2 regions of the Serratia sp. LTN-2 genome follow, and region 1 is predicted to be linked to the other one. Evidence: predicted binding sites of a transcription regulator. Region 1 holds the regulator's gene; the other holds the start of a gene.
What was found. Region 1 encodes ArgR, which controls arginine synthesis, uptake and breakdown. Its sites were predicted from a motif close to ANTGAATAAAAATACANT; they were not measured.
Positions count from the first base shown of each region.

Region 1 (9,398 bases):
GGCCTGATGGCCATCGCCGCCACCCGCCACGTCGGCGTGCAGCCGGCGGACGCCTGCCGCGCATTGGGCGATTTCATCAATGCCCGCCGCCGCCTGGAGCTGCGCGGCGAAGCCAACGGCGTCACCGTTTACGACGACTTCGCGCACCACCCGACGGCGATCCTGGCCACCCTGGCCGCGCTGCGCGGCAAGGTAGGCGGCACGGCGCGCATTCTGGCGGTGCTGGAACCGCGCTCCAACACCATGAAAATGGGCATCAGCAAAAACGATCTGGCGCCTTCGCTCGGCCGCGCCGACGAGGTGTTCCTGTTCCAGCCGCATCACATTCCGTGGCAGGTGGCGGAAGTGGCGGATGCCTGTGTGCAACCGGCGCACTGGAGTGCGGATCTCGACACGCTGGTGGACATGGTGGTGAAAACCGCACAGCCGGGCGATCACATTCTGGTGATGAGCAACGGCGGTTTCGGCGGCATTCACGATCGCCTGCTGGACGCGCTGGCGAAAAAGCAGGAACCGAAGGTGACCTACTGATCGCTTAGCCGCATCAGCCAACACAAGGGCCGCATTCGCGGCCTTTTTTACGCCCATAAAAAAGCCCTCGCGAGCGAGGGCAACGGGGTTCGTCGGATAGGACGACGAGAGGGTCTCTGGGAAATCGGCGTTTGCGTCAGAACTCGGCAGTGGCAGTGACGAGGGTAATCAGCTCTGCAAAGCCGTTCCCAGAGTTGTTATTTGTAAATCTCGGCGGTGGCGTGGTAGTTGCCTTCGTTACGCGCTTCGATTACGCGGTAGGCGGTCGCGCCTTTCGCGTCGGCTTTCTCCGACAACGCCTGGCGAATGTCGGTCGGCGCGCCGTCGATGCCGCTGACGGTAATGGTGCCGATAGATTGCAGATTGGTGGTCTGATCGTTAGTCACCAACTGGGCGGCGGAGGCGCCGAAGGAGATGACGGACAGCAAACCGAGTGCAGCAACAGTAGTTTTCATGTTCATGATAGCGATCCTTGGTCATAACAGCCTGGAAGGGCTTGGCAGCGATTTTTATTCTTGAAGGCCGTTATGACAGCGTTTGGTTCCAGAGATGTATTGCCCGTTGCCGGGTAATGCCGGTACTTATTTGTAGATTTCAGCGGTCGCGTGGAAGTTGCCGTCGTTACGCGCTTCGATCACGCGGTAAGCGGTCGCCCCTTTGGCGTCGGCTTTATCGGACAGCGCCTGACGAATGTCGGAAGGTGCAGCGGCGACGCCGCTCACAGTGATCACGCCGGCGGGCTGCAGTTTTGCGGCCTGGGTTGCATCAACAGATTGTGCTGCGAATGCGCCGAAGGAAAGCATGGACAGAACGCTCAGGGTTGCAACGGTAGCTTTAATTTTCATCATCTCACCTCATCGTATTCTTTTATCAGTTCTAACGAACTGTGACTTAGTTCACGGAAATGAGTATACAGCTAGTAACGCGAAAAATTAATAGTTCGCTAACAGTTGCTAGTGAAACTTTAAACCGGTGAACCTTCTTTTTTATAACCGTAAGGAATAAAAAACGCTTATAAAACGATCTTTTGATGTTAATTTTATGTAATTTCAATGAGGTAAGTGCTTTTGACCAAAAGTGCGGAAGATCACAGTGGGTACTGCTGGCTACATGGAGATGTCATGGAAATGTGTTGTAGCGGGATAAAAAAGCAGTGTTAAACGCGGTTGGGGGCCGAGAAGGTAACGCAGGGGTTAAAGAAGCGCTAACAAAATGCGAACGGTAGCCGCACTTTGTTAGCGCCAGGTTTCACAGCTCTTGCTCGAACACGCCCAGGATCGCTTCATGCAGCTTCTGAGCGGTAAAGCCGCTGGACGGGGTGACGAAAATCGTGTCGTCGCCGGCGATAGTGCCAAGGATGCCCTGGGATTTGCCCAATGAGTCGAGCAGGCGGGCGATCAGCTGTGCGGCGCCCGGGCTGGTGTGGATCACCACGACGGCGTCGTTATGGTCGACGTCCAGCACCAGGTTCTTTAGCGGGCTGGTAGTGGTCGGCACGCCGAGTTCGGCCGGAAGGCAATACACCATCTCCATTTTGGCATTACGCGTACGTACCGCACCGAACTTGGTCAGCATGCGCGATACTTTGGATTGGTTAATGTTTTCGAAGCCTTCTTCTTGCAGCGCCAAAACGATCTCGCCTTGAGAACTGAATTTTTCTTCTTTCAATAACGCTTTGAACGTCTTGATCAGATCTTCCTGTTTTGCGGGATTACGCATTTTGCACCGTGGAAAGTTGATAGTGGAAGTCATGATTATGCATATAGATGAATTTTTATGCAACAGAGGCCGACCCAAAGAAAATAAACATGACCGGGCGGCGAGGAAAGGGCGGCATTTTAACAAAATCCGGCCGCGATGAATATGCCCTTTTGACGACGGAAAATCGGCCCGCAGTAGTAAATAAAATGTTATTAAAATGATGTTGTTCTGATGTTGCGTAAGGGTGTAATGTAACGGCCGGTTAACTTGCTCGTGAATAACCTCGCATTATTTTTGATTAGTGTGCGCTATGCCCTTCATGCGTAAGCGATTTAATCTAAAATGGGCGCGACAGCGGCCATTTTATTACACTGGCAGGCAAGAATTGGCTAATTTATTGTTTTTAAAGGTGTAATAATTTAAGGTCCGTAACCAACACATTCACGGCGCTTTATATATTTAAGATAATAAAGGAGTATAGGATGAAAGTTGCAGTTCTCGGTGCTGCTGGCGGTATCGGCCAGGCCCTCGCCCTTCTACTCAAAACCCAGCTTCCTTCAGGTTCTGAACTCTCTCTCTACGACATTGCCCCCGTTACCCCAGGCGTTGCCGTCGACTTAAGCCACATCCCAACCGCAGTTAAAATCAAAGGCTTCAGCGGCGAAGACGCGACCCCGGCTCTGCACGGCGCGGACGTGGTGCTGATTTCCGCCGGCGTGGCCCGTAAGCCAGGCATGGATCGCTCCGACCTGTTCAACGTTAACGCCGGCATCGTGCGTAACCTGATTGAGCAAGTGGCGAAAACCTGCCCGAAAGCCTGCATCGGCATCATCACCAACCCGGTAAACACCACGGTCGCCATCGCGGCGGAAGTGCTGAAAAAAGCCGGCGTTTACGACAAAAACAAACTGTTCGGCGTGACCTCGCTGGATATCATTCGTTCCAACACCTTCGTGGCCGAGCTGAAAGGCAAGCAGCCTGAAGAACTGAACGTGCCGGTGATCGGCGGCCACTCTGGCGTGACCATCCTGCCTCTGCTGTCGCAGATCCCAGGCGTGAGCTTCACCGATCAGGAAGTGGCGGATCTGACCAAACGCATTCAGAACGCCGGCACCGAAGTGGTGGAAGCTAAAGCCGGTGGCGGATCTGCAACGCTGTCCATGGGCCAGGCGGCCGCACGTTTCGGCCTGTCTCTGGTGCGTGCGCTGCAGGGTGAGAAAGGCGTGGTGGAATGCGCTTACGTTGAAGGCGACGGCAAATACGCTCGCTTCTTCGCGCAGCCGCTGGTGCTGGGCAAAAACGGCGTTGAAGAACGCAAAGATATCGGCACCCTGAGCGCCTTTGAACAAAAAGCGCTGAATGAGATGCTGGACGTGCTGCACAAAGATATCGAGCTGGGCGAGAAGTTCATCAATAACTGATCGTCGCCGCGAGTCAGCCGATAAACGCCGCCGGACGCTGTTCCGGCGGTTTTTTTTGCCCTGCGTTCACGACTTGATGCGCGCTTTGCGATCCAGAAGGCAATCGCTGTGCGGATCATAATAGCGGCTTGGCCAGATCTCCGAGGGGTGAACGCCTATCGCTTCGGCGATCAGCCATTCTCCTTTCGGCCATGGGCGCGATAGCGCGTTGGCCAGCGTTGATGAGCTTAATCCTGCCTTGCGTGATACCGCCGCCAACGTGGTGCCCTGCTTGCGTAACGCCGCGATGATGTCTGCCGGGTGCCAGTCCTGCTTCCTTGAATTCATGTTTACATTCCTTTTCTGATTAGCCAAAGTTGCGTTAGTGGTATAACTAACGGGTCAAGGTTAGGCGTTTGAACAACGTGAAACGCTTATTCGGAAATCAGAATACCATTAAATTTCCCAAAAATGACCCAATCAGTTTCCAAATAAATGACTTTGCCCACTATTGTCCAGAGATAATGGCTATGAAAAACGAGTGGTTTGCCGCCAAGGAGCTGACAGGCATCGCAGGATTACCTTCCTCACCACAAGGAATCAATCTGATGGCCCGGCGCGAAGGCTGGCTCAGCCGCAGACGCCAAGGCGTGCAGGGAAAAGCGTTGGAGTATCATATCGACAGCCTGCCGGCAGGCGCGCGCAATCTGCTGATGCTGAGGGAAGACGGGGCGGCATATGACCTGGAGCGCCAGGATCCGTTGTCGGTTTGGATCGAGTATTACTACCATCTGACGGAAAGCGAGCGCGAAAAAATGGTGGCTTTCCTGATGCGGGAAGGGATCGGCGGCCTGCTGGCGCGCATCGACGAAGAAAACGAGAGGTAGTCAGGCCCGTGGGCGCGGGCCTGATGAGAACGTTAAGAAACCCAGGTTTCTTAAAATTCGCGCTGTACCGCCAGATGGGCCAGGCCTTCCAGCGCCGTGCGGTGCTCCGAGGCCGGCAAGACCTGCAGCGCGGCGATCGCCTTGTCGGCTTCCTCTTCGGCGCGTTGGCGGGTGTATTCCAGCGAACCGCATTGCTGCATCGCCTGCAATACCGGCTCCAGCAGGTGGCGGCCGTTGCCTTGCTCAATCGCGCCTCGGATCATCTCACGCTGCGCATCGTCGCCGTTGTGCATCGCGTGCAGCAGCGGCAGGGTCGGTTTCCCTTCGTTCAGATCGTCGCCGGTGTTTTTACCGAGGGTGCTGCCGTCGGCGCTGTAATCGAGCAGATCGTCGATCAGCTGGAAAGCGGTGCCGAGGTAGCGGCCATAATCTTGCAGCGCCTGCTCTTGCTCGGCGCTGGCGCCGGACAGGATCGCCGACGATTGCGCCGCCGCTTCAAACAGACGGGCGGTTTTGCTGTAGATCACCCGCATATAGTTTTCTTCGCTGATGTCAGGATCGTGCACGTTCATCAACTGCAGCACTTCACCTTCGGCGATGACGTTGACCGCCTCCGACATCAACGCCAGCACGCGCAGTGATTCCAGGCTGGTCATCATCTGGAAGGCGCGGGTGTAGATAAAGTCGCCGACCAGCACGCTGGCCGCATTGCCGAACGCGGCATTGGCGGTGGCTTTGCCGCGGCGCATGTCCGATTCGTCGACGACGTCGTCATGCAGCAGCGTGGCGGTATGAATGAACTCGATCAGGGCGGCGACGGTGACGTGCTTGTTGCCTTCATACCCCAACGCTCGCGCCGCCAGGACGGCGATCATCGGCCGGATGCGCTTACCGCCACCGCTGATAATGTAATAGCCAAGCTGATTGATGAGCGTGACATCGGAATTCAGCTGTTCGAGAATTGTTGCGTTCACGGCCGCCATATCTTGCGCGGTTAACTCGGTAATTTGCTCTAGGTTCATTGTATTTTTTTCAGCTGTGTTTCTCTTCACCGCGTTGAGATCGCTGCTCACATCGGTACATGGCGGTAACTGTCCCTATGATTGTACTTGAAAAACGGTTCAGATAAACGCCACGAAAGAAACTGTGTTTTTTTTCTTCTTTTTTGTTCATCTGGTCTTATTCTGCTCTTGTCATGCGCCGCTTTTTTGCGTAGAATTCGCGCCCTATTGTGAATATTTATAGCGCGCTCTGAACTAACACAGTCGGGCACGCGGAAAGCGGAGTTTTATATGTACGCGGTTTTCCAAAGTGGTGGTAAACAACACCGAGTAAGCGAAGGTCAGACCGTTCGCTTGGAAAAGCTGGACATCGCAACTGGTGAAGCGGTTGAGTTTGACCAGATTCTGATGATCGCTAATGGCGAAGATATCAAAATCGGCGTTCCTTTCGTCGATGGCGGCAAGATCAAAGCTGAAGTCGTTGCTCACGGTCGTGGCGAGAAAATTAAGATTGTTAAGTTTCGTCGTCGTAAACACCACCGTAAGCAGCAGGGCCACCGTCAGTGGTTCACTGACGTTAAAATCACCGGCATCAGCGCTTAAGTTAGGAGAGCGGATTAATGGCACACAAAAAGGCTGGCGGCTCGACTCGTAACGGTCGCGATTCAGAAGCTAAACGTCTGGGCGTAAAACGCTTTGGCGGCGAAGCAGTACTGGCAGGCAGCATCATCGTTCGTCAGCGCGGCACCAAATTCCACGCTGGTACCAACGTGGGTTGCGGCAAAGACCACACTCTGTTTGCTTTGAAAGACGGTAAAGTCAAATTCGAAGTTAAAGGCCCGAGCAATCGTAAATTCATCAGCATCGAAGCTGAATAATTTTTCGAGCCTTACGAAATAGATGTAAGCCCCGCAATTCGTTGCGGGGCTTTTTACATTTATGGGCTGCTCAGGTGCGGCCCCGTCAGCGTTGGCGAAGGTGATATGGATACGAAGCAGCAGGTCGGCGTTGGCATTTCCCTGGCGTTAACCACGGCGGTTTGCTGGGGCGCGTTGCCGATCGCGATGAAAGAAGTGCTGGCGGTAATGGAGCCGTTTACCGTCGTCTGGTACCGCTTTACCATGGCCGCGATCGGTTTGGGCGTCATCCTCGCGGTGCGCGGCAAGCTGCCGCCGCTGACGATGTTCCGCCAGCCGCGCTGGCTGCTGCTGTTGGCGATCGCCACGGCAGGGCTGCTGGGCAACTTCGTGTTGTTCAGTTCATCGCTGCAATACCTGAGCCCGACGGCGTCGCAGGTGATTGGCCAGCTGTCGCCGGTCGGCATGATGTTCGCCAGCGTGCTGATCTTAAAAGAGCGCATGCGGGTTACCCAGGCGATCGGCGCGCTGATGCTGATCGGCGGCTTGATGCTGTTTTTCAACGTCAGCCTGGTTGAGATCTTCACCCGGCTGACGGACTATACGCTCGGCGTCATGCTGGGCGTGTGCGCGGCGATGGTCTGGGTGAGCTACGGCGTGGCGCAGAAGGTGTTGTTGCGCCGGCTGGCGTCGCCGCAGATCCTGGTTATGTTGTACACTTTATGTGCGATAGCGTTGTTTCCTCTGGCCAAGCCCGAGGTGATTTTCCAGCTTAGCGGCTGGCAATTGGCGTGCCTGCTGTTTTGCGGCGCCAATACGCTGATCGGCTATGGCGCGCTGGCGGAAGCGATGGCGCGATGGCAGGCGGCGCAGGTGAGCGCGTTGGTGACGCTGACCCCGCTGTTTACCCTGCTGTTTTCAGATTTATTGGCGATGGCCTGGCCTCAGGCGTTCGCCGCGCCGACGTTGAACCTCGTCGGCTATGTTGGCGCGTTTGTGGTTGTGGCGGGCGCTATGTTTTCCGCAATTGGTCACCGGTGGTGGCCGCGACGGGCAGAACCCCCCCAGGTTGCTCCTTTGAAGCAGCCCGGTGAATGATTTACGGAGACGGTAAATGAAGTTTGTAGATGAAGCAGCGATTTTGGTCGTTGCAGGCGACGGCGGCAACGGATGCGTCAGCTTCCGCCGCGAAAAATATATCCCCAACGGTGGGCCTGACGGCGGCGACGGCGGCGACGGCGGCGACGTCTACCTGCTGGCGGACGAAAACCTCAACACCCTGATCGACTACCGTTTTGAGAAGTCTTTCCGCGCCGAGCGTGGCCAGAACGGCCAGAGCCGCGACTGTACCGGTAAACGCGGTAAAGACGTCATCATCAAGGTGCCGGTCGGCACGCGCGTGAAGGATCAGGGCACCGGCGAGATCCTCGGCGACATGACCCGTCACGAGCAGAAGCTGATGGTCGCCAAGGGCGGCTGGCACGGTCTGGGCAACACCCGTTTCAAATCTTCGGTCAACCGTGCGCCGCGTCAGAAGACGCTGGGCACCGCCGGCGAAGCGCGCGATCTGCTGCTGGAACTGTTGCTGCTGGCCGACGTGGGCATGCTGGGTCTGCCGAACGCCGGCAAATCGACCTTCATCCGCGCGGTGTCCGCCGCCAAACCGAAGGTGGCCGACTATCCGTTCACCACCCTGGTGCCGAGCCTGGGCGTGGTGCGCATGGACCATGAGCAGAGCTTTGTGGTCGCCGACATCCCGGGGCTGATCGAGGGCGCATCCGAAGGTGCGGGCCTGGGTATTCGCTTCCTGAAACACCTGGAGCGTTGCCGCGTGCTGCTGCACCTGGTGGACATCGCGCCGATCGACGAATCCGATCCGGTGGAAAACGCCAAAGTCATCATCAACGAGTTGAACCAATACAGCGAAAATCTGGCGCAGAAGCCACGCTGGCTGGTGTTCAACAAAATTGATGTGATTGGTGAGGAAGAAGCCGCCGAACGCGCCAAGGCGATTGTGGAAGGCATGGGCTGGGAAGGGAAGTACTACATGATCTCCGCCGCCAACCGCGAAGGCGTCAACGCGCTGTGCTGGGACGTGATGAACTTCATCAACACCCAGCCGAAAGCGATGGCGATCGAAGAAAGCGCACCGGAAAAAGTCGAATTCATGTGGGATGACTACCACCGCGAGCAAATCGCGGAAGTGGAAGCCGAAGCGGAAGATGACTGGGATGACGACTGGGATGAGGACGACGACGAAGGCGTCGAAATCATTTACCAGAAGTAATTCGGTGATCAAGGGCTCAGCAACGCTGGGCCCTTGTTATTTGAGCGCTTTTTCCGGCAGCCAGCACTGGGCGTTCAGGCCGCGTGCATCGCGGCGGTTTTCCAGCGTCAAACGCCCCTGGTGCAGCTGCACGATGCGGATCACGATATTCAACCCCAGCCCGCTGCCGCCGTAGCGTTGATCCATGCGGCGAAACGCCTGCGTCAGCTCCCCGACCATCTCTTCCTTGATCCCCGGGCCATCGTCGATGACCTGCAGCAGATAGCCATTGTCCTGTGGCGTTAACTGTACCAGTATCGCGCCGCCTTCCGGGCCGTAGCGGTGGGCGTTTTCGACCAGGTTGCGCAGCAGCAGCCGCAGCAGCACCGGATCGCCGTTCACCGCCGCGGCGGCCGGCAATCGCCAGTCCAACGTCTGCCCGCGTTGAGCGGTCATTTCGCCGAGCTCTTCGCGCAGCGGCTGGATCACATCGGCCACCCAATCGAAATGCTGGTAATGGCCGCTGGCGAAGTCTTGCCCGGCGCGCGACAGCATCAACAGTTGCTCGACGGTGTGCATCAGCAGATCGATGCGGGCGATCAGCGCCTGGCTGCCCTTGACCCCCTGTTTTTCCATCAGTTCCAGATGCAGGCGAATGCCGGCCAGCGGCGTGCGCAGCTCATGGGCTGCGTCGGCGGTAAACAGGCGTTCCTGTTGAATGGTGTTGTCCAGCCGTGAGAACAGCTGATTGAGCG
Region 1 is NZ_JCAXDO010000021.1:9,482-18,879, reverse strand. Features, by position in the region: gene mpl (UDP-N-acetylmuramate:L-alanyl-gamma-D-glutamyl-meso-diaminopimelate ligase) at 1-531, shown strand, start outside; gene yhcN (peroxide/acid stress response protein YhcN) at 729-992, opposite strand; gene yhcN (peroxide/acid stress response protein YhcN) at 1,113-1,376, opposite strand; gene argR (transcriptional regulator ArgR) at 1,780-2,250, opposite strand; gene mdh (malate dehydrogenase) at 2,715-3,653, shown strand; gene AC6BYQ_RS24655 (helix-turn-helix domain-containing protein) at 3,720-3,980, opposite strand; gene AC6BYQ_RS24650 (DNA-binding protein) at 4,163-4,519, shown strand; gene ispB (octaprenyl diphosphate synthase) at 4,570-5,541, opposite strand; gene rplU (50S ribosomal protein L21) at 5,812-6,123, shown strand; gene rpmA (50S ribosomal protein L27) at 6,141-6,398, shown strand; gene AC6BYQ_RS24630 (DMT family transporter) at 6,504-7,475, shown strand; gene cgtA (Obg family GTPase CgtA) at 7,492-8,664, shown strand; gene pmrB (two-component system sensor histidine kinase PmrB) at 8,701-9,398, opposite strand, start outside.

Region 2 (7,543 bases), on a different contig from region 1:
TAAAGGCGGCGTGGGTGATCCCCGCCTTGGCCAGGATGGCTTTCGCCTTGGCCGGATCGTAGCTGAATGGGTTGGTCTCCAGCGCGCCCGGCAGCCCGACCGGCAGGAAGCTCTGGTGCACGAAGTATTGGCCCTTCAGCAGATCCTGGGTGATGCCCTGATAATCCACCAGATAGCGCGCCGCTTCCCAGAAGGCCGGGTTGCTCAGCAGCGGATTGGCGCCGTTGCCGGCGTTGAACACCAGGTAGTTTTGCTCGGCGGACGGGATCTCCAGCACCTTGACGCCGGGCTGGTTCTTCAACGTGTCGGTCTGATCGGCGCCCAGTTCGCGGGCGATATCGGCGTCGCCCTGCTGGATCAGCAGGCGGCGGGTGGCCGGATCCGGTACGTTTTTAATGATGATGTTTTTCAGCTGCGGCTTGTCGCCCGGCGAGGTGGGGTTGGCGTCCAGCACGATCGCCTGATGCGGCTGATAGACGCGCATCTTGAACGGGCCACTGCCGGCGGAGTGCATTTTCAGCCAGGCGTTGCCGAAGTCGCCGTCCTTGACGTTGGCCAGCGCTGCCTTGCTGTCGACGATCGAGGCGATCGGCGTCGAGAGGATATTCAGTGCTACCGCCGGGCTGACGTCCGCCGTCCAGCGCAGCTGCACGGTATGTTCGTCGATCTTCTTCAGCTGCGCGTCGATGTTGTCCGGCTGCCAACCGAGCACGTTGAGGATGAACGCCGGCGATTTGTTCATCTTGACCGCGCGGCTGTAGGAGAAGATCACGTCGTCGGCGGTCAGCGGGTTGCCGGAGGCGAACGCCGCCTGCGGCCGCAGTTTCACCGTCAGCGTTTTGGCCGCCGCATCGCTCTGCCAGCTTTCCGCCAGCACCGGTGCCACCTTGGCCGGATCGTCGCGATCCGCCTGCACCAATCGTTGATACAGGCTGGGCACCGTCTGGATGCTGGAGAGTTCGTTGGCTTCCGCCGGATCGAGGCTGACGATGTCATCCAGCGATTGCACCACCACCAGCGTATTCGGCGGCGTGGCGGCTAACGCGGCGGCGGGCAGGGCGGCGAGCAGGAACAGCGGCAAGAGTTTGGCTTTCATCGGTGTATATCCCCTGAAGGCGCCACAAGGCGGCGCTGAGAACGGTTTGTTATCGTTGGTTTTTACGGCGCGGGCGCCGTCGGCCTGTCACGGTAGAACCTTTGCCGGCGGTGGGCAAAGGTCAATCCGCTATTTGATATTCCTGGAATATATTAGCCGCCCTGGCCGGGGGCGCCAGGGCGGAGGGGGGGATTGTCAGAGGGTGTTGCTCAGCGTAGCGACCAGCACCGCCTTGATGGTGTGCAGCCGGTTTTCCGCCTGATCGAACACCACGCTGTGCGCCGATTCGAACACCTCGTCGGTCACTTCCATGCCGCCGTGCAGATCGTACTGCTGCGCCATCTGCTTGCCGAGGGTGGTTTGGTCGTCGTGGAACGCCGGCAGGCAGTGCAGGAACTTCACGTTCGGGTTGCCGGTCAGCTTCAGCATCGCCATGTTGACCTGATACGGCCGCAGCAGCGCGATACGCTCCTGCCAGGTCTCTTTCGGTTCGCCCATCGACACCCAGACGTCGGTGTAGAGGAAGTCGGCGTCTTGCACCCCTTCGGCGATGTCTTCGGTCAGGATGAGCTTCGCGCCGGTTTGCTGCGCCAGCGCCTGACACTCGGCCACCAGCTCCGGCTGCGGCCAGCAGGCCTTCGGCGCCACCAAACGCAGATCCATGCCCGCCAGCGCGGCGGCTTCCAGCAGCGTGTTGCCCATGTTGTTGCGCGCGTCGCCGACGTACGCCAGCTTCACCTCGCTCAGCGCCTTGCCCGGCAGATGCTCCTGTACGGTGAGCAGATCCGCCAACAGCTGAGTAGGGTGGAACTCGTCGGTCAGGCCGTTCCACACCGGCACGCCGGCGTGCTGCGCCAGGGTTTCCACCAGCGCCTGGCCGTAGCCGCGATACTGAATACCGTCGTACAGGCGGCCCAGCACCCGGGCGGTGTCTTTCATCGACTCTTTATGGCCGATCTGGCTGCCGCTTGGGCCGAGATAGGTCACCTGTGCGCCCTGATCGAATGCGGCAACTTCGAAAGAGCATCGCGTACGGGTCGAGTCTTTTTCGAAGATGAGCGCAATGTTTTTGCCCTGAAGCCGGCGCTGTTCCTGCCCCAGCTTTTTGGCCTGTTTCAGATCGGCCGCCAGCTTCAGCAGCGCCTGCAGTTCGGCGGGGGTGAAATCCATTAACCTCAGAAAGTGACGTTGGTAGAACGCATTGCCGGTGCTCATAGTCCGATTCCCTGATTGTGTAATTGAATTAAAATTCACTTTATATGTATGAATATTCAATTTCAACCCCGGCATGGAAATCTTTCACGTTTATCGTGGAAGCAACGTCGGCGGTGTGTGAAAATAGAAGGAATGAAGGCCATTTGACTTGAGGATATAGGCATGGCAAACCGCGAATTGCTGGAAGAACAACGTGAAGAGACCCGCCTGATCATCGAAGAGCTGTTGGAAGACGGCAGCGATCCGGACGCGCTCTACACCATCGAGCACCATCTGTCCGCCGAGAAATTTGAGGTTCTGGAGCAGGCCGCCGTTGAAGCCTTCAAGCTGGGCTACGAAGTGACCGACGCCGAAGAGCTGGAAGTGGAAGACGGTTCGCTGGTGATGTGCTGCGACGTGATCAGCGAAGTCGGCCTGAACGCCGAGCTGATCGACGCCCAGGTAGAGCAGCTGGTGGCGCTGGCGGAACGCTGCGGCGTCAACTACGACGGCTGGGGCACCTACTTCGAAGATCCGAACGGTGAAGACGGTGAGGATGACGAAGACGGCGACTACATCGACGAAGACGACGACGGCAAACGCCACTGATTAACCCCGCTTATTCACATGGGCCGGTTCTCGCCGGCCCCTGATATCCCCGTCGTCTTTCAAGCTGCAGCGTTGTTGGCTGCACTCTCTCACCCCAGTCACTTACCTGAGTAAGCTCCTGGGGATGAGTGAGCTGGCCGCCTGGCTGCAACTTGAAATACATAGGGCAATGACGCCATGACATACCAATCCCTGTTAGCCCCGATTTTAAGCTTCCTGCACTGTGAAACTCCCGACGCCTGGATCGACGCCGCGCGCCGTCCGGAAAACCTGCAGCTGTTGTTGACCGACCATCTGGTGTGCGAGCTGAAAGCCGCGCAGACCGGCATGTGGCTGATCCGCCGCTACGTGGCGGACAAAGAGAGCGGCGACGCGCTGTTGGCGCTGCTGCGCCCCTACGAGGCGTTTCTGCACGAAGCGCAGGGCGCGCCGGACACGCTGTTCCGCCAGGGCCAGTTTACCCGCAAGATCCTGCCGAAAAACGGCTCGGCCTACGGCCAGGATCTGGCGGATCGCATGGTGCTGTTGATCAAGGAAGAGCTGCATCACTTCTCGCAGGTGCTGGAGATCATGCAGGCGCGCGGGATCCCGTATCGCAAGATCACCGCCAGCCGCTACGCCAAGGGCATGATCCGCGAGATCCGCACTCACGATCCGGCGACGCTGATCGACAAACTGATCTGCGGCGCCTACATCGAAGCGCGATCCTGCGAACGTTTCGCCAAACTGGCGCCGCACCTGGACGACGAGCTGAACCGCTTTTACGTCTCGCTGCTGCGCTCTGAAGCGCGCCACTATCAGGACTACCTGACGCTGGCCGAGCAGATCGCCGGCGGCGACATCAGCGAACGGGTGGCGCATTTCGGCCGCCTCGAAGCTGAACTGATCCTGTCGCCGGACAGCGAGCTGCGCTTCCACAGCGGCGTGCCCGCCGCCGCCTGAGGTTGAGGCGCGCCCTTACTGCGGCGCGCCCAGCAACAGATCCACCGCCTTTTCCGCCAGCATGATGGTCGGCGCATTGGTGTTGCCGCTGGTGAGTTGCGGCATCACCGAGCAGTCGATCACCCGCAGCTGTTCAAAACCGTGCACCCGCAGCTGCGGATCGGTCACCGCGTCCTGCGGCGACGGCCCCATGCGGCAACTGCCCACCGGGTGATACACCGTCTTGCAGAAGTTTCGCACGAACTCTTCCAGCTGCGCCTCATCGCGCGTCCACTCCGGCTGCGGCATCAGCAGATCTTTGATCAGCGGCTTCAGCGCCGCGGTTTGCAGGAAGCCGAGGCCGAACTTTACCGCGCGCACGCTGCCGGCCAGATCGTCCGGGTGGCCGAGGTAGTTGGCGTGCAGCTTGACCGGATCGCGCGGGTTGCTGCTGCGCAGCAGCACTTCGCCGCGCGCCTTCGGCTGCAGGTAGCCGACCTTGAGCGTGAAACCGTGAATGTTCGGCAGCGGTTCGCCGGGCACGTCGTCCCAGCTGTCCAGCAGCGGCAGGAAGTGGATCTGCACGTCCGGCCGGCCGTCGCCCTGGCTGTCGGTAAAGGCGGCGCCTTCCAGCACGTTGGACGAGAGCACGCCGCTGCGAAACGCCAGCCACTGCGCACCGTGGCTCAGCGCCTGCAGACCGCGATCGGCGCCGAACAGGCTAATCGGCTCGCGGGTGCTGACGTTGATCGACATGTGCAGGTGGTCGTGGAAGTTTTTGCCCACCGGCAGATCCGCCCGCACCTCGATGCCCAGTTGCTGCAGGTGGTCGCGCGGGCCGATGCCGGACAGCATCAGCAGCTTCGGCGAACCGACCGCGCCGGCGCTGACGATCACCTCTTTGGTGGCGCGCGCGGTGACTTCCGCACCGCCGTTTTGGCTGTAGACCACGCCGGTGGCGACGTTGCCCTCGAAGGTCAGCCGGTGCGCCAGGGCGTTCAGTTTCACCACCAGCCGCCGTTCGTCGCGCACCGCCTTCAGGTAGGTGCGGGCGGTGCTGGCGCGCTCGCCGTTGTGGGTGGTGGTTTGGTAGAAACCGACGCCGTGCTGGCTGTCGCCGTTGAAGTCGTTGCGATAGGGCAGGTTCAGCTCCTGGCCGGCGCGGATAAACGCCATGCTGAGCGGGTGGCGGTAGCGATTCTCGCTGACCGGCAGCAGCCCGTCGGCGCCGTGGTAGTCGTCGGACAGGCTTTCGTTGGCCTCGGCGCGTTTGAAGTAGGGCAGCACCTCGCGGTAGCTCCAGCCGGTGCAGCCGTAGCGTTCGGCCCAGTCGTCGTAGTCTTGCGGCTGGCCGCGCAGGTAGATCATGCCGTTGACCGAACTGCTGCCGCCTAGCACCTTGCCCTGCGCGATCTGCATGCGGCGGTTGTTGGCGTGCGGTTCCGGCTCAGTCTCATAAGGCCAGCTCTTTTTGGCGATGATCTTGGCCACCCCGGCCGGCATCTTGATGAACAGGTTATTGTCGTCGCCGCCGGCTTCCAGCAGCAGCACCCGCGCCTGCGTGCGGCGGATGAGCTGCGCCGCCAGCACGCAGCCGGCGGAACCGGCGCCGACGATGATGTAATCAAAAATATTTTCCGACATGACAGCTCTCCGTGCGCGATTGAGATACTGGCAGAGTAACGCGGGGGAAAAGGCGGTCAATTTACGATCGTTAATTTATTAACGAACTTCACATTAAATTTACATCGTGGTTTTTAACGTCAGTTTATCTGCTTGAAAAACGGCGTTATAGCGAGTTTTACTGATTGATTGCGATATTAATAAAAAAGGCGCAGCAAGCTGCGCCCTGATGAAGAGGCGGGGGGCGATTACAGCGTTTTCAGCATGGTGACTTCGCAATCGACGTGGCCGGTGGTGCCCATCGCGTGATCGATGTGTTCGAAGCCCAGGTGTTCGTACAGCGCAACGGCCTGCGTCAGGCTGGCGGTGGTCTCGAGGTAACAACAGCGGAAGCCGTGCTGGCGGGCGAAATCCAGCGCCTGCAGCGCCAGGCGTTTCGCCAATCCCTTGCCGCGCAACACCGGCAGGAAATACATTTTCTGCAATTCGCAAATATCGTCTGCGCCACCCTGCAGCGGCGCGATGCCGCCGCCGCCGGCGACCTGGCCGTCCACCTCGATCACCCAGTAAGCGCTGCGCGGCAGGCTGTAGAGCTGATACAGGGCGTCCAGATTGGGATCGGAGACGGTATAGCCTTTATCCGCCGTCAGGCCGTGCTCGGCGGAGACTTCGCGAATGACGTGAGCAATGGCGGGATTGTCTTCCGCCGTGATGGGGCGCACCAGCAGGCGCGCCGGGGTTGCTGTTGTCATGTTTACACTCGCCATTGAAAGAGACCACGTTCGTTTTTCGTTTTTATCGCAGCGCGAAACGCGCCGGGGTTATTTCCCGGCGGCGTCCTTGCGGCAGTAATATCTTGTAATAACATCTAACCCGGCCCGGATGCAACGGCGATAAAAAAACAGCGGGGCAGACCCCGCTGTTTTTCAGGCGTTGGCGTGAGCCGGTGGATTACAGCGCGGCGATGGTCGCCTGCTGTTCCTGCAGCTTCACTTTGCCTTCTTTGCAGGCCGCCAGACGATCGCGCTCTTTGGCAACTACCGCTTCCGGCGCGCGCGCCACGAAGCCTTCGTTCGCCAGCTTGCCTTCGATCGAAGCGATTTCCGCATCCAGCTTGCCCATCTCTTTCGCCAGACGCGCGATCTCGGCGTCCTTGTCGATGAAACCGGCCATCGGGATCAGCAGCTCGGCGCCGTCCACCAGTTTGGTGACGGAGACCGGGCCTTTCTCACCGGCCGGCAGCAGCGCGATGGATTCCAGACGCGCCAGACGGGCGATAAAGCTCTGGTTCTCCTGCACGCGGCGCTGGGCGTCGGCGCTGCAGTTGCGCAGCAGCACGTCGAGCGCTTTGCTTGGCGCGATGTTCATCTCGGCGCGAATGTTGCGCACGGCGATGATGGTTTGCTTTATCCACTCCAGATCGTTCAGCGCCTGCTCGTCTTCCAGCGCGGCGTCGTAGGCCGGGAACGGCTGCAGCATGATGGTGTCTGCGGTCGTGCCGGTCAGCGGCTTCACGCGCTGCCAGATGGTTTCGGTGATGAACGGAATGATCGGGTGCGCCAGGCGCAGCAGCGCTTCCAGCACGGTGATCAGCGTGTGGCGGGTGCCGCGCTGTTCCGCTTCGCTGCCGTTGCTCACCACCGGCTTGGTCAGCTCCAGATACCAGTCGCAGAACTGGTTCCAGGTGAATTCGTACAGGATGTTGGCCGCCAGATCGAAGCGGTAGGTATCCAGCGCTTCGCGGTAGGCTTTCACCGTGCGGTTGAATTCGGCCAGGATCCAGCGATCCGCCAGCGACAGCACTTTCTCGCCGCCGTTGAAGCCGCAGTCGTGCGCTTCGGTGTTCATCAGCACGAAGCGGCTGGCGTTCCACAGCTTGTTACAGAAGTTGCGGTAGCCTTCCAGGCGCTTCATGTCCCAGTTGATGTCGCGGCCGGTCGAGGCCAGCGCCGCCAGGGTGAAGCGCAGGGCGTCGGTGCCGTGCGGCTCGATGCCGTTCGGGAACTGCTTCTCGGTGCGCTTGCGGATCTTCTCCGCCAGCTGCGGCTGCATCATGTTGCCGGTGCGTTTTTCCAGCAGATCTTCCAGCGAGATGCCGTC
Region 2 is NZ_JCAXDO010000012.1:55,053-62,595, forward strand. Features, by position in the region: gene AC6BYQ_RS20200 (ABC transporter substrate-binding protein) at 1-1,096, opposite strand, end outside; gene argF (ornithine carbamoyltransferase) at 1,292-2,311, opposite strand; gene rraB (ribonuclease E inhibitor RraB) at 2,474-2,899, shown strand; gene miaE (tRNA isopentenyl-2-thiomethyl-A-37 hydroxylase MiaE) at 3,077-3,841, shown strand; gene AC6BYQ_RS20220 (GMC family oxidoreductase) at 3,857-5,464, opposite strand; gene AC6BYQ_RS20225 (GNAT family N-acetyltransferase) at 5,692-6,195, opposite strand; gene AC6BYQ_RS20230 (valine--tRNA ligase) at 6,395-7,543, opposite strand, start outside.
Region 2: the regulator ArgR is predicted to act here: its motif matches at 2,334-2,351, upstream of argF (ornithine carbamoyltransferase).